DNA from 2 places in the Streptomyces sp. NPDC013187 genome. Region 2 is predicted to be linked to the other one. Evidence: riboswitches for the same ligand, from Rfam matches in the RefSeq annotation. Region 2 holds a riboswitch; the other holds the start of a gene.
What was found. Region 2 has a riboswitch for cyclic di-AMP ahead of ACFY5B_RS19085 (NlpC/P60 family protein). Riboswitches for the same ligand answer to the same signal wherever they lie in the genome.
Positions count from the first base shown of each region.

Region 1: another riboswitch for cyclic di-AMP. It lies ahead of ACFY5B_RS29420 (transglycosylase family protein); the one in region 2 lies ahead of ACFY5B_RS19085 (NlpC/P60 family protein).

Region 1 is NZ_JBIBAF010000015.1:84,103-91,650, reverse strand. Features, by position in the region: gene ACFY5B_RS29430 (cytochrome P450) at 1-831, shown strand, start outside; gene ACFY5B_RS29425 (transglycosylase family protein) at 952-1,920, shown strand; cyclic di-AMP (ydaO/yuaA leader) riboswitch at 2,149-2,315, shown strand; gene ACFY5B_RS29420 (transglycosylase family protein) at 2,320-3,015, shown strand; gene eno (phosphopyruvate hydratase) at 3,279-4,559, shown strand; gene ACFY5B_RS29410 (septum formation initiator family protein) at 4,673-5,149, shown strand; gene ACFY5B_RS29405 (DUF501 domain-containing protein) at 5,202-5,732, shown strand; gene ACFY5B_RS29400 (exopolyphosphatase) at 5,729-6,670, shown strand; gene ACFY5B_RS29395 (NAD(P)/FAD-dependent oxidoreductase) at 7,091-7,548, shown strand, end outside.
Region 2 is NZ_JBIBAF010000008.1:264,693-272,240, reverse strand. Features, by position in the region: gene pcrA (DNA helicase PcrA) at 1-1,714, opposite strand, end outside; cyclic di-AMP (ydaO/yuaA leader) riboswitch at 2,027-2,199, shown strand; gene ACFY5B_RS19085 (NlpC/P60 family protein) at 2,208-3,392, shown strand; gene ACFY5B_RS19080 (hypothetical protein) at 3,489-4,430, shown strand; gene ACFY5B_RS19075 (hypothetical protein) at 4,408-4,761, opposite strand; gene ACFY5B_RS19070 (NlpC/P60 family protein) at 5,183-6,241, shown strand; gene ACFY5B_RS19065 (LuxR C-terminal-related transcriptional regulator) at 6,344-7,084, opposite strand; gene ACFY5B_RS19060 (PspC domain-containing protein) at 7,081-7,548, opposite strand, start outside.

The DNA of each region.
Region 1 (7,548 bases), on a different contig from region 2:
GGCGTCCCGCGCGAGGACCAGGACGACTTCCGCGACTGGGCGGGCATGATGATCCGTCACCAGGGCGGCCCCAGGGGCGGTGTGGCGCGGTCGGTGAAGAAGATGCGCGGCTACCTCGCCGACCTCATCCACCGCAAGCGCGAGGCGCTGCCCGCCGAAGCCGCCCCCGGCGAGGACCTCATCTCCGGTCTGATCCGCGCCTCCGACCACGGCGAGCACCTCACCGAGAACGAGGCGGCGGCCATGGCCTTCATCCTGCTGTTCGCCGGTTTCGAGACAACCGTCAACCTGATCGGAAACGGCACCTACGCGCTGCTCACCCACCCCGGGCAGCGCGCCCGGCTCCAGGCGTCCCTCGCCGCCGGGGAGAGCGGCCTCCTGGAGACCGGCGTCGAGGAACTCCTCCGCTACGACGGCCCCGTCGAACTCGCCACCTGGCGTTTCGCCACGCAGCCGCTCACCCTCGGTGGGCAGCGCATCGAGGCGGGCGACCCCGTCCTCGTCGTGCTGGCCGCCGCGGACCGCGACCCGGAGCGGTTCGCCGATCCGGACGTACTGGACCTCTCCCGCCGCGACAACCAGCACCTCGGATACGGCCACGGCATCCACTACTGCCTCGGCGCCCCGCTCGCCCGCCTGGAGGGCCAGACCGCCCTCGCCACCCTCCTCACCCGCCTCCCGGACCTTCGGCTCGCTGCGGATCCGGCCGAGCTGCGATGGCGCGGCGGCCTCATCATGCGCGGGCTGCGCACGTTGCCGGTGGAGTTCACACCGGCAGCACCGGCAGCACCGGCAGCACCGGCCGAACGTGACGAAACATCAGACCTGTGATCTTCACGTGATCTGCGCGGCATGAACTTGTGACAAGTGATCGTCTGCCGATACGTTCACCCATCAACGCGGAGGGATTCACGCCGCGTCGGTCACTGCTGTCGCGTGAAAGGTCTCCGTATGCTCTCCGGGAACGGTCGGCACCGTCGCCCCCGCCAGGCTCCGGCTCTCCTCGTCGCGGCCGGAGTGACCGGCTCCGCCATCGCGATCCCGCTCCTCGGGGCCTCCGGTGCCAGTGCGGCAGACGGCACGACCTGGGACAAGGTCGCCGATTGCGAGACCGGCGGTGCGTGGAGCGAGAACAGCGGCAACGGTTACTACGGCGGCCTGCAGTTGTCCCAGGAGGACTGGGAGAACCACGGCGGCCTCGACTACGCCGCGAGCGCCGATCTGGCCAGCCGCTCCCAGCAGATAGCCGTGGCCGAGAGAATCCTCGCCGACCAGGGAGTCGGCGCGTGGCGCACCTGTGGACTGCTCTCCGGCCTCGAGCAGGGCAAGGGGTCGGACTCGTCCGGGTCATCCGATTCGTCCGGCTCGTCCGGCGAGGTCGACTCGCCCGGCCTGCTCGACTCGCTCGGTTCGTCCCCCTCGGGCAGCCCTTCCTCCTCTCCTTCGTCATCGCCTGACGCGACATCGACCTCGAAGGATGAAACCGCCAAGACGGACAAGTCGACCGAATCCGCTGGTTCGTCACAGAAGCGGCAGTCCGACAGCTCATCGCCGGACGCCTCCGAGAGTGGCAAAGCCGGCAAGGCCCAGCAGGGCGACGACTCCTCGCGGCTGACCGACACCGGCTCCGGCCGTCATCGCGGTCCCAGTGCCGACGAAACCGGCGCGCCCGGCAGCGATCGCGCGGAGAAGTCCACGGGGCGTCACTCCGCGGGCGCCGACGAGGGTTCCGGGGACGCGTCCGAAGGTGCCTACATCGTGGGTATCGGCGACAGCCTCTGGTCCATCGCCGACGCCCTTCGGGTCGGCGGCGGATGGCAAGAGCTCTACGAGAGCAACGAGAACGAGGTCGGCGCCGACCCGGACCTCATCCACCCCGGTCAGGCGCTCACGGTCGAGGGCGAAGCGGACGAGAGGTAGCTGTTCGGGCAGTGCGGAAACGGCGGTCGAAGTCGCCCCGAAACCGGGTGAGTTCACGTCATGTTTCGCGCCGAATGTCCCGTATAAGCGCGGTGAGAGATAGATCTCAGAAGCCCTGATCGTCTTTGAAATTCGGCGGATCACCTGTCTACGGTCGTGATCGCTCGTCACCGCGAGCCCCGGCTGCCGCAACGCCGAATCCTGCCAGCGGCCGTACGGGAACAGTCGTCGCGTCAAGCGCCGTAGGCAGGAGCGGGGGACCCAAGGTAGGTGCCCGACCGGCCGGTTGTGCCGGAAGGGCTTGGGGTGAAGCCGTGTCCCGGGAGGGGCGCGGCCGGGCAACTCAACCGGCCCGAACCCGACAGCTCACCTCGCAGGCGTCGGTGAGGGGATCTCTCCATGCTGTTTTCCGGCAAGGGCACGCACCGCCGTCCGTCCAAGGCCTCTCGGGTCATCGCCATCGCCGGTGTCACCGGTGCCGCCGTCGCCGCCCCGCTGATGGCGGCCGGCAACGCCTCCGCCGCCACCGCGTCCGAGTGGGACGCGGTCGCCCAGTGCGAGTCCGGCGGCAACTGGTCCATCAACACCGGCAACGGCTACTACGGCGGTCTGCAGTTCTCCGCCTCCACCTGGTCCGGCTACGGCGGCACCAAGTACGCCTCCACCGCCGACCAGGCCACCAAGGACCAGCAGATCGAGATCGCCGAGAAGGTCCTCGCGAGCCAGGGCAAGGGCGCCTGGCCGGTCTGCGGCAAGGGCCTGTCGAGCGCCGGTTACACCGGTGGCGGCTCCTCCAGCGACTCGGGCAGCTCCTCGCAGAGCCAGAGCCAGAGCACCGAGACCCGCGAGACCCAGCAGCAGCCGGCCTCCCGCTCCGACGAGCGCCCGGCGGCCAAGAAGACCGTCACCACCCCGACCGGCAAGAAGGTCAAGAAGGGTGACGGCGAGTACAAGGTCACCAAGGGCGACACCCTCAGCTCGATCGCCGCGGACCAGAAGGTCAAGGGCGGCTGGGAGAAGCTCTTCGAGCTGAACAAGGACATCGTCGAGGACGCCAACCTCATCTACCCGGGCCAGCAGCTGCACCTGAAGTAAGCAGCGGCCCGCACGGGCCCCCCGGGGTCCACGGTCTCCCCGCCCCGGTGCGTCATCCCCCGTACGCACCGGGGCGGGGTTTTTTCGGGAACCGGCTTTGTTCCGTTCGGAAACAATTTACTCTCGGTTCTGTCCATGGGGTGGGCGACCCGGTGGCCGATCGCCCGGAGCCGGTTAGGCTCATGTCGCGAGCCACCACGGCCCGCACCTCGCCGGGTCCACGCGACCCGCGTCACCGCGTCACATTCAAGAAGGAGATGCTCGTGCCGTCCATCGACGTCGTCGTAGCCCGGGAAATCCTGGACTCCCGAGGCAACCCCACGGTCGAGGTCGAGGTCGGCCTCGACGACGGCAGCACCGGTCGTGCCGCCGTCCCGTCCGGCGCCTCCACGGGCGCCTTCGAGGCCATCGAGCTCCGCGACGGCGACTCGAACCGCTACCTCGGCAAGGGTGTGGAGAAGGCCGTCCTCGCGGTCATCGAGCAGATCGGCCCGGAGCTGGTCGGCTACGACGCCACCGAGCAGCGCCTGATCGACCAGGCCATGTTCGACCTGGACGCCACCGACAACAAGGGCTCGCTCGGCGCCAACGCCATCCTCGGCGTCTCCCTCGCCGTGGCCCACGCCGCCTCCGAGGCCAGCGACCTCCCCCTCTTCCGCTACCTGGGCGGCCCCAACGCGCACCTGCTTCCGGTGCCGATGATGAACATCCTGAACGGCGGCTCGCACGCCGACTCCAACGTGGACATCCAGGAGTTCATGATCGCCCCGATCGGCGCGGAGTCCTTCTCCGAGGCCCTGCGCTGGGGCGCCGAGGTCTACCACACGCTGAAGAAGGTCCTGAAGAGCAAGGGCCTGGCCACCGGCCTCGGCGACGAGGGCGGCTTCGCCCCGAACCTCGGCTCCAACCGCGAGGCCCTCGACCTCATCCTGGAGGCGATCAAGGAGGCCGGTTACACCCCCGGCGAGCAGATCGCCCTGGCGCTCGACGTCGCCGCCTCCGAGTTCTACAAGGACGGCGCCTACACCTTCGAGGGCAAGAACCGCTCGGCCGCCGAGATGACCGAGTACTACGCGGAGCTCGTCGACGCGTACCCGCTCGTCTCCATCGAGGACCCGCTGTTCGAGGACGACTGGGAGGGCTGGAAGACCATCACCGACAAGCTCGGTGACAAGGTCCAGCTCGTCGGCGACGACCTGTTCGTCACCAACCCCGAGCGCCTCGCCCGCGGCATCGAGGAGGGCGCGGCCAACGCGCTCCTGGTGAAGGTCAACCAGATCGGTTCGCTCACCGAGACCCTGGACGCCGTCGAGCTGGCCCAGCGCAACGGCTTCAAGTGCATGATGTCCCACCGCTCCGGCGAGACCGAGGACGTCACCATCGCCGACCTGGCCGTCGCGACCAACTGCGGCCAGATCAAGACCGGCGCCCCGGCCCGCTCCGAGCGCGTCGCCAAGTACAACCAGCTGCTGCGCATCGAGGAGATCCTCGACGACGCCGCGGTGTACGCCGGCCGCAGCGCGTTCCCCCGCTTCAAGGGCTGATCGCCAAAGGCCCGGCCAAGGCTGCGCCAGTCGTACGTACGTCCCCGTACCCGGTCCCGTACCGTGTCCGGGGACGTACGCGCGTATGACGGCGGAGCGGGAGGCGGACTGACATGGCCGTGAAGGACCGGGACCGGTTCTCCACCGCGACCAGGATCCGGTTGCTCGGCGAGCAGACCGCGGCCCGGGTCTACCGCTCCCAGACCAGGCGCCAGGCCCGCCGCTCGCGGCTGACCGGCCGGGCCGCGCTGCTCGCCCTGGTGATGTGCTCGCTGATCGTGGCCCTGGCCTACCCGATGCGGGAGTACGTCTCGCAGCGCGCCGAGATCGACGACCTGCAGCGGGAACAGCAGCAGGCCCGCGAGCGCGTCGAACGGCTGCGCGACCTGAAGGCGCGCTGGCAGGACGACGCGTACGCCGAGCAGCAGATCCGGCAGCGGTTGCACTACGTGATGCCGGGGGAGACGGGCTTCATCGTCGTCGACCCGCACGCGGCGAAGCAGTCGCGCACCGACCTGGGAGCGGCCGACCGCCCCTGGTACTCGAACGTCTGGGACGGGGTCGACAAGGCCGACGCCTCCGACCGGTGACCCAGCCCCAGCCAGTGACCTGAACCCAGAGAAAGACAGCCTGAAGACAGTCATGGAAACGCCCCCGCCGACCACCCCGCGCACCGAGCCGACCGACTCCGACGTCGAGGCCTTCAAGCAGCAGCTCGGTCGGCCCCCGCGCGGCCTGCGCGCGATCGCGCACCGCTGCCCGTGCGGACAGCCCGACGTCGTCGAGACGGCCCCCCGGCTGCCGGACGGGACGCCGTTCCCCACGCTGTACTACCTGACGTGCCCGAAGGCGAACTCGGCCATCGGCACGCTGGAGGCCAACGGCGTGATGAAGGAGATGACCGAGCGGCTGGCCTCGGACCCGGAGCTGGCGGCGGCGTACCGGGCCGCGCACGAGGACTACATCCGGCGCCGTGACGACATCGAGGAGCTGAAGAACTTCCCGAGCGCGGGCGGCATGCCGGACCGGGTGAAGTGCCTGCACGTCCTGGTGGCCCACTCCCTGGCCGCGGGTCCGGGCGTGAACCCGCTGGGCGACGAGGCGCTGGCGATGCTGCCGGAGTGGTGGCGCAAGGGCGCCTGTGTGATGACTGCCGAGGAGGACGCCCAGTGACCCGTGTCGCCGCCGTGGACTGCGGTACGAACTCCATCCGGCTCCTGGTCGCCGACGCCGACCCGGCGACCGGTGAGCTGGTCGACCTGGACCGCCGGATGACGATCGTGCGACTCGGGCAGGGCGTCGACCGCACCGGCCGGCTCGCCCCCGAGGCGCTGCAGAGGACCTTCGCGGCGTGCCGTGAGTACGCCGGGATCATCAAGGAGCACGGGGCGGAGCGGCTGCGGTTCGTGGCGACGTCCGCCTCCCGGGACGCCGAGAACCGTGACGAGTTCGTGCGCGGTGTGCTGGACATCCTGGGCGTCGAGCCCGAGGTGATCACCGGCGACCAGGAGGCCGAGTTCTCCTTCACCGGCGCCACCAAGGAGCTCGCCGGGGGCGACCACCTGCCCAAGCCCTACCTGGTCGTGGACATCGGCGGCGGCTCGACCGAGTTCGTCGTGGGCGACGACCACGTCCGGGCGGCCCGCTCGGTGGACATCGGCTGTGTCCGCATGACCGAGCGGCACCTGGTCCGGGACGGGGTGGTGAGCGACCCGCCCTCCGAGGAGCGGATCGCGGCGATGCGGGCCGACATCGAGGCCGCCCTCGACCTCGCCGAGCAGAGCGTTCCGCTGCGCGAGGCGCGCACGCTGGTCGGCCTGGCCGGCTCGGTGACGACCGTGTCGGCGATCGCCCAGGATCTGCCCGAGTACGACTCGCAGGCCATCCACCACTCCCGCGTCTCCTACGACCGGGTCCGCGAGATCACCGAGTGGCTGTTGCGCTCCACCCACGCCGAGCGCGCGGCCGTGCCCTCCATGCACCCGGGCCGGGTCGACGTGATCGGGGCGGGCGCCCTCGTACTCCTGTCGATCATGGAGCGAATCGGCGCGCAGGAGGTCGTGGTGAGCGAGCACGACATCCTCGACGGCATCGCGTGGTCGGTCGCCTAGCCCGCTTCTGAGCAGGCATGGATCACGAATGAGCGTCTCCGGGGGGCTCGGAGGGCCCCCCGGAGACAGCCCGTCGGAAAAGTTCGTGAAGTTCTTCACAAGGAATTCGGCCCTCCCGGGCGACGAGAGGGGCCCCGTTGACCCGTCCGGGGGCTGAACAGGCCTTTGAACATGTTCAGAAGCATGGTATGGAGGGGTCCGGGAAGGTGCCCGGAATGGCGCTCGAGGAGTGCCTCACGGAGGCTCCTCCGGCACAGAGAGGCAGCTCACGCGGCATTGACAACGCTTCGGGGTGCATAAAGGAGCCCGGTTGTCACCATGACGTGGATCACGCGGGCCGCGGAGGATAGCACACACCCTGCAAGAGCTTGTGAAGGGGCGCACGAGCCACCCCCCTGAGACGGGTGGATACTCGATGGCATGAGCACCACGGAGCGTCCCAGGATCCTCGTAGTAGGCGGTGGGTACGTAGGCCTGTACGCAGCTCGGCGCATCCAGAAGAAGATGCGCTACGGCGAGGCGACCGTCACGGTCGTCGACCCCCGGTCGTACATGACCTACCAGCCCTTCCTCCCCGAAGCCGCCGCCGGCAACATCTCCCCGCGCCACGTCGTCGTCCCGCTGCGACGCGTGCTGCCCAAGGCGGAGGTTCTCACCGGCCGGGTCACCACCATCGACCAGGACCGCAAGGTCGCCACGGTCTCCCCGCTGGTCGGCGAGGCCTACGAGCTGCCCTTCGACTACCTGGTGATCGCGCTCGGCGCGGTCTCCCGCACCTTCCCGATCCCCGGCCTCGCCGAGCAGGGCATCGGTATGAAGGGCGTCGAGGAGGCCATCGGCCTGCGCAACCACGTCCTCGAGCAGCTCGACAAGGCCGA
Region 2 (7,548 bases):
TGGCCGGTCCGGCGCCGGACTCGACGATGGTGCGGAGGTCCTCCATCAGCGTGTTGAACCGCTTGACGGCGTTGGTGGAGCGCGCGGCCATGCCGTACGCCTCGTCGACGCGCTTGAGCGCCTGCGGGAAGCTGATCTTCTCCCGCTGGGACAGGGCGTCGATCATCGCCTCGGCGCGGTCGCCGATGCCCCGCTTGGGGACGTTGAGGATCCGGCGCAGTGGCACCGAGTCCTCGGGGTTGGACAGCACGCGCAGGTAGGCCAGGACGTCCCGGACCTCCTTGCGCTCGTAGAAGCGGACGCCGCCGACGACCTTGTAGGGCAGGCCGACGCGGATGAAGACCTCTTCGAAGACACGGGACTGGGCGTTGGTGCGGTAGAAGACGGCGACGTCGCCGGCCTTGGCCTCGCCCGCGTCGGTCAGGCGGTCTATCTCGTCGGCGACGAACTGCGCCTCGTCGTGCTCGGTGTCGGCGACGTAGCCGGTGATCCGGGCGCCGGTGCCCGCGTTGGTCCACAGGTTCTTGGGGCGGCGGGACTCATTGCGCTCGATGACGGCGTTGGCGGCGCTGAGGATCGTCTGCGTGGAGCGGTAGTTCTGCTCCAGCAGGATCGTCGTCGCGTCCGGGTAGTCCTCCTCGAACTGGAGGATGTTGCGGATCGTCGCGCCTCGGAAGGCGTAGATCGACTGGTCGGCGTCGCCCACCACGCACAGCTCGGCGGGCGGGATCTCGGCCTCGGGCGGCACGTCGACGGGGTGCTCCGAGGGGGTGCCGACCAACTCGCGGACCAGGGCGTACTGCGCGTGGTTGGTGTCCTGGTACTCGTCCACGAGGACGTGCCGGAAGCGGCGGCGGTAGTGCTCGGCGACGTCCGGGAAGGCGCGCAGCAGGTTGACCGTCGTCATGATCAGGTCGTCGAAGTCGAGGGCGTTCGCCTCGCGCAGCCGCGACTGGTACATGGCGTAGGCCTGGGCGAGGGTCTTCTCGAAGCCGTCGGTGGCCCGGGCGGCGAAGTCCTCCTCGTCGATCAGCTCGTTCTTCAGATTGCTGATCTTGGCGCTGAAGGACTTGGGCGGGAAGCGCTTGGGGTCGAGGTCCAGGTCACGGCAGACCAGGGCCATCAGGCGCTTGGAGTCGGCGGCGTCGTAGATCGAGAAGGACGAGGTGAAGCCGAGCTTCTTGCTCTCGCGCCTGAGGATGCGCACGCACGCGCTGTGGAAGGTCATGACCCACATGGCGTTGGCGCGCGGGCCGACGAGCTGCTCGACGCGTTCCTTCATCTCGCCGGCGGCCTTGTTGGTGAAGGTGATCGCGAGGATCTGGCCCGGGTGCACGTCCCGCTCGGCGAGCAGATGGGCGATGCGGTGCGTGAGCACGCGGGTCTTGCCCGAGCCGGCTCCGGCCACGATGAGCAGCGGGGAGCCGGAGTGGACGACGGCGGCGCGCTGGTTGTCGTTCAGCCCCTCCAGGAGGGCGGCGGTGTCCACCACCGGGCGGGGGGCTCCGTCCCGGTAGTAGCCTCCCCCACTCTCGGCTCCGCTCGAGCGGGGGGACCCCCATCGGTCCGGGGGCACGTCGAACTTCCCGCCGAACAGATCGTCCGGGATCGGCTCCGGAACGTGATCGTCCTCGGGTGGCGGCGGGGGCTCGTCCGCGGGGCCCCGCTGGGCCTGGAGGTTCGCCAGGAAGCTGTCGTCAAAGAGGCTGCTCATCGCTCTCCGAGTCTAGGGCGCCCCACTGACAGCCCGCCGCCGCCCTGAGAACATCGCCGGGCGCCCGGGCCCGCCGACCGCCCGACGGCGCGTTGTCGCCCTCCATGACGGCGCGATCACGCCCTGCTACAGACCCGGCATGTATGGACTTATCCCACCCAATACCCCTTGATCGTTCACTCTCGGCAACGCTCAGGAATAAGGTCACGAAAATGTATCGGGCATATCACCCATCAACCTTCACAGGGGCCACACGAGTTGGCTACGGTGCGACCAGGCCGCATGACCCCCACCGGCGAACGTCGCCGGGCCGCGCGGCCTCCGCCGAGTCCGGTGTGCCGCAGCGGCAGCCGGAGCCGGGGACCCAACCGTGAACCTGGGGTGAATCGGCCCGACTCCCTGTGCGGAGAAGGCCGTAGGGCAAACCTTCCGAACCACCCGCCCGAACCCGACAGCTAACCCGGTAGGCGGAACATGGAAGGAGTCGCCTCCCTTGGCGTCGCACCGCAAGTCGCGTCCTACGGGTACGCGCATGGCAGGCATACGGACCCCCGCCCTCGCAACGGCGGCCCTCACCTCCGTGGCCCTGCTGTCCCAGTCGGCCAACGCCGCCCCCGAGGCCGACGACAAGCCCAGCCTGGAGGAAGTCGAGAAGAAGGTCGACGACCTGTACCGCCAGGCCGAGTCGGCGACCGACAAGTACAACGCGGCCAAGGAGAAGACCGCGAAGCAGCGCAAGCGCGTCGACACCCTGCTCGACGACGTCGCCCAGCGCACCCAGAAGCTCAACGAGGCGCGCGAGGAGCTGGGCTCCTTCGCCTCCGCCCAGTACCGCACCGGTGCCGCCGCCCCGGACACGGCGACGTTCCTGCTCGCGGACACCCCGCAGGACTACTTCGACCAGACCCAGCTGATGGACCGGATGACCGGCCGTCAGAAGGTCGCGGTCGACGACTACGTCACGCAGCAGTCCGAGACGATGAAGAAGCGCCAGGAGGCCACCGAGAGCCTCGAGACGCTCACCGAGTCGCAGGGTGATCTGAAGACGGCCAAGGCCACCGTCCAGCGCAAGCTCGCCGACGCGCGCGAGCTGATGACGAAGCTGACCGCCGAGGAGAAGGCCCGGCTCGCGGCGATCGAGAGGGAGAAGCGGGCGGAGGCCGCCCGCAAGGCCGACGAACTGGCCCGGCAGCAGGCCGCGCAGCAGAAGGCGCAGGCGGAGGCCGCCCAGCAGGACGGCGGGTCGTCCACGTCCGGATCGACGGGGTCGGCGGGCTCCGGCTCGTCCTCCTCGACGGCTCCGGCCGACTCCTCGTACGCGACCAAGGCCGACAAGGCGCTGGCCTTCGCCCGCGCCCAGATCGGCAAGCCGTACGTGTGGGGCGCCGTGGGACCCGGCTCCTACGACTGCTCGGGCCTCACCCAGGCCGCCTGGAAGGCCGCGGGCGTCACCCTGCCCCGCACGACCTACGACCAGGTCAACGCCGGCACCACGGTCCCGCTCTCCCAGGCACAGCCCGGTGACCTGGTCTTCTTCTACGACGACGTCACCCACGTCGGGATCTACATCGGCAACGGCATGATGATCCACGCGCCGAAGCCGGGCACGTACGTGCGCGAGGAGTCGATCTACTACGACGGCGAATCGGCCATCCACAGCGTGGTGCGCCCGGCCTGAGTGAGGCCTGAGGGCCGAGAGGTCGCGTCACGTTTTTGAGGGGCACGCGCGCGTGCCCCTCTCGTAACGCGTGCGCCGCTCTCTAGCATCGGCGCTATGTCCGGTCCCTCCCCGTTTGCCGCCTGGTGGGCGACGTATGCGCTGGCGACCGGCATCGTGTCGGTCGGTTTCGACTCGGCGGGGTACGCGGGCGCCTCCCGCATCGCCCTGGCCCTGGCCTGCGCGGCCTGGCTGGCGGCGGCCGTGGGCCTCGCCCGGCGGACGCACCGCGAGTGGCGGGTGGCGACACCAGACGCGCTCACCACCGTGGCGGCGACCACGGTCCTGGGCACCGGCTTCTCCGCGGCCGGGCAGCAGCCCCTGGCCGAGGCACTGCTCACGCTCGCCATGGTGCTCTGGGCCGTGCTCCTCACCGCGAAGGCCGAGGGGCGGCGCGGAACGGTCTTCCTGCGCTGCGTGGCCACCCAGGGGCTCGCCGTGCTCGGCGCCACGCTCGCCGCGGCCGACGCGGTGGCCTGGCTCGCCCACGCGGCCCTGGTGCTGTTCTGGCTGGGGCTCGCGCTCTACTGTTTCGCCCTGTTCCGCTTCCAGCCGCGGCAGGTGGAGGAGGGGCACGGGGACCACTGGCTGGCGGCCGGCGCCCTCGCCGTCTCCGCACTGGCCGGGGCGAGCCTCCTCGGCGCCGACAGCTCGCGCCTGTACCTGTGGAACGAGGAGAACGCCGACACTCTGCGCACGACGACCGTCGCGCTGCTCGTGCTCGCGCTGATCGCCTGCGTGGCCCTGCTCCTCGCCGAGCTCTTCTGGCCCCGGCACCACTACGACGTGCGGCGCTGGGCGACCGTGTTCGCCGCGGTCGTGACGGCCGCGGCCACCCTCGCGGTCGCCGCCGCCCTCGACGTCCCCTGGCTCGACGTCGCCGGAAAGGTGCTGCTGTGGATCGCGGTGGCCGCCTGGCTCGGGTGCACCGCCTGGGCTCTCGCCGCGGCCCGGGCCGGCGCCCGGCGCTCCCGGGTCAGGTCCAGAGCACGGCGATGAAGATGTTCGCCGTGGTCAGCAGACCGACCAGACCGAAGAGTCCCTTGTCCACCTTCTCGTCGTCCCGCTTCACATAGACCAGGCCGAGGATCACGATCAGCAGGGCCAGCTTCACGCCGATCTTGATGTTGTTCACGGTCTGGTCGTCGGCCTGGTTGAGGCCGACCAGGACCACACCGGTGACCAGCATCGTGAGCGCGCCGTGCAGCATCGCGGGGGTGAAGCGGGCGGCACCCTCGCCCATCGCCTTCATCTGGGTGAGGAAGCCGCCCAGGAGCGAGGCGATGCCGATGATGTGGAGGCCGACGAAGAGGTGGATGAGTACGTCCATGAGGCCGGAGCCTAATCAGGGGCTCCCAGGCCACCCGACACCGGCCCAGGGGTGCATAAATGCACCGCATAGCACCCGATCACGGTCACTCGCTCACGATTCGGCCCATCGGTCATCACGCTGAGTGAAGTAGACGGTGTCGGGGCGGCGTCACGGTCGCATACGGTCACCGCCGGTCCTCTCACGACACTTCCGCACACCCGGCCCCGGCCCGCCACGGCGACGTTTAGCGTCCTCCCCCAGGTGCCCGGCTCCCCACCGCCGCCCGGGCCAGGGGCGGCAGTCGGACACCACCGCCGAAAAGGTCCGGCGGCGGGCCGCTCCCCCTGTGCGGGCCGCCGCCGGATGCGCAGGCCGCTCGTCCGCTCCCCCTGCGGCCGCACGCATCCCTCGGCGGTCGAGGAAAGGACGTGGCCTCCGAGTGGCAGAGCACCGCAAGCCCCGACAGCGCGCAATGGGTGGCGGCAAGGCCCGTACGGCCGCCACGATCGCCCTCGCAGGCGCGGCGACGGCGACGGGCTTCGACGGGACCGGACACGCCGAGCCCCAGCTCACCCCCGGCCAGGTCAAGGCCGAGGTGGACCGGCTGTACCAGCAGGCGGAGGCCGCCACCGAGAAGTACAACGGCGCGAAGGAGAAGGCCGACGCGGCCGGGCAGCGGCTGAAGGACCTCCAGGACCAGGCGGCCCGTAAGGAGGAGCGACTCAACTCCGCCCGAGACGCCCTGGGTTCGGTCGCCGCCGCGCAGTACCGCGCCGGCGGTCTCGACCCGGCGGTGCAGCTCGCCCTGTCCGACGATCCCGACCGGTACCTCGAGAACGCCGAGTTCGTCGAGCGGGCCGGCAACCGGCAGAACGCCGCCGTCGCGAGCGTGCGCAAGCAGCTCCGGGAGATCGAGCAGCTGCGCGGGGCCGCCCACATCGAGCTGACCTCCCTGAAGTCACGGCAGACGGAGCTGAAACGGCACAAGAAGACGATCACCGGCAAGCTGGGCTCGGCACGGCGGCTGCTGTCCCGGCTCGACGCGCAGGAACGTTCCCGGCTGGGCGTATCGCAGGACCGCGCCTCGCGCACGGCGGGCGTCCGGGACACTCTCGCGGGCCCCGGCTCCGCCTCGTCCCAGGCGCCCAATTCCCGTGCGGCCGCAGCCGTCTCCTACGCCCACCAGAAGCTCGGCAGCCCCTACGTCTGGGGCGCCACCGGCCCGGACGCCTTCGACTGCTCGGGCCTCGTCCAGGCCGCCTACCGCGCCGCGGGCGTCTCACTGCCCCGTACGACGTACTCCCAGATCGCCGCCGGCCGCCGCGTCTCCCGCTCCGAACTCCTCCCCGGCGACTTGGTCTTCTTCTACGCCGGCATCAGCCATGTCGGCATCTACGTGGGCAACGGCATGATGATCCACGCCCCCAACCCGTCCGCGCCGGTCCGCGTCGCACCACTGGACGAGATGCCTTTCGCGGGGGCGACGCGGGTGGTGTGAGCGGGCACGTGGGTGGTGTCCACGGGGAGGCGGGTGGTGTCCCACGGGCAGGCGGTGGTGTGAGCGGGCGGGAGCGGGCCGGACGCGCGGTCCGGCCCTGCCTCACACCAGCCGTCGCGCCGTCGCCCAGCGGGTCAGCTCGTGCCGGTTGGAGAGCTGGAGCTTGCGCAGGACCGCCGAGACGTGGGACTCGACCGTCTTCACGGAGATGAAGAGCTGTTTGGCGATCTCCTTGTACGCGTAGCCCCGCGCGATGAGCCGCAGCACCTCGCGCTCGCGCTGGGTCAGGCGGTCCAGGTCCTCGTCGACCGGCGGTGCGTCCGTGGAGGCGAAGGCGTCCAGGACGAACCCGGCCAGCCGAGGGGAGAACACCGCGTCGCCCTCCTGGACTCGGAAGATCGAGTTCACCAGGTCCGTGCCGGTGATCGTCTTGGTGACGTAGCCGCGGGCCCCACCACGGATCACACCGATGACGTCCTCCGCCGCGTCCGACACGGACAGCGCGAGGAAGCGGACCGGCTGCTCGGTGTCGCCCATCAACGGGGCGCAGCGGCGCAGCACTTCGACGCCGCCCCCGCCCGGCAGGTGCACGTCGAGGAGGACCACCTCGGGGCGGGTCGCGGTGATGACCGTGACGGCCTGGTCGACGTCCGCGGCCTCACCGACGACCTCGACGCCGGTCTGCGCGGTCTGCCCGATCTCCGCCTGGACGCCGGTGCGGAACATGCGGTGGTCGTCGACGAGGACCACGCGCACATGACGCCCCGGCCCGCCGCCCTCGTCTGCGGGCTGCGCCGCCTCCGCCGATCCCGCCGTACCGTTCGCCTCGGTCGGGTCGCTCATGACGTCTTCTCCGCCCTCTCCATCTCCAGCTCGACCTCCGTGCCGCCGTCCGGCACCGCGCGCAACCGCGCCGTGCCGCCGTTGCGCTCCATGCGGCCGATGATCGATTCTCTGACACCCATCCGGTCGGCGGGTATCGAATCGAGGTCGAAGCCGGGGCCGCGGTCCCGGACGGACACGAAGACCGTCTTCCCCTCGACCTCGGCGAAGACCTGCACGGCGCCGCCCTCGCCACCGTACTTGGCGGCGTTCACCATTGCTTCCCGCGCGGCCTGCATCTGTGCGGCGATCCCCTCGTCGAGCGGGCAGTCACCCACGACCACGACCTCGATGGGCACGCCGTGCTTGTCCTCCACCTCGGCCGCGTTGCGCCGGACGGCGTCGGCGAGGGTGGTGGGCTCGTCGGCCTCGTCCTTGCCGGTGCCTTCGGGCTTGTAGAGCCAGGTGCGCAGGTCGCGTTCCTG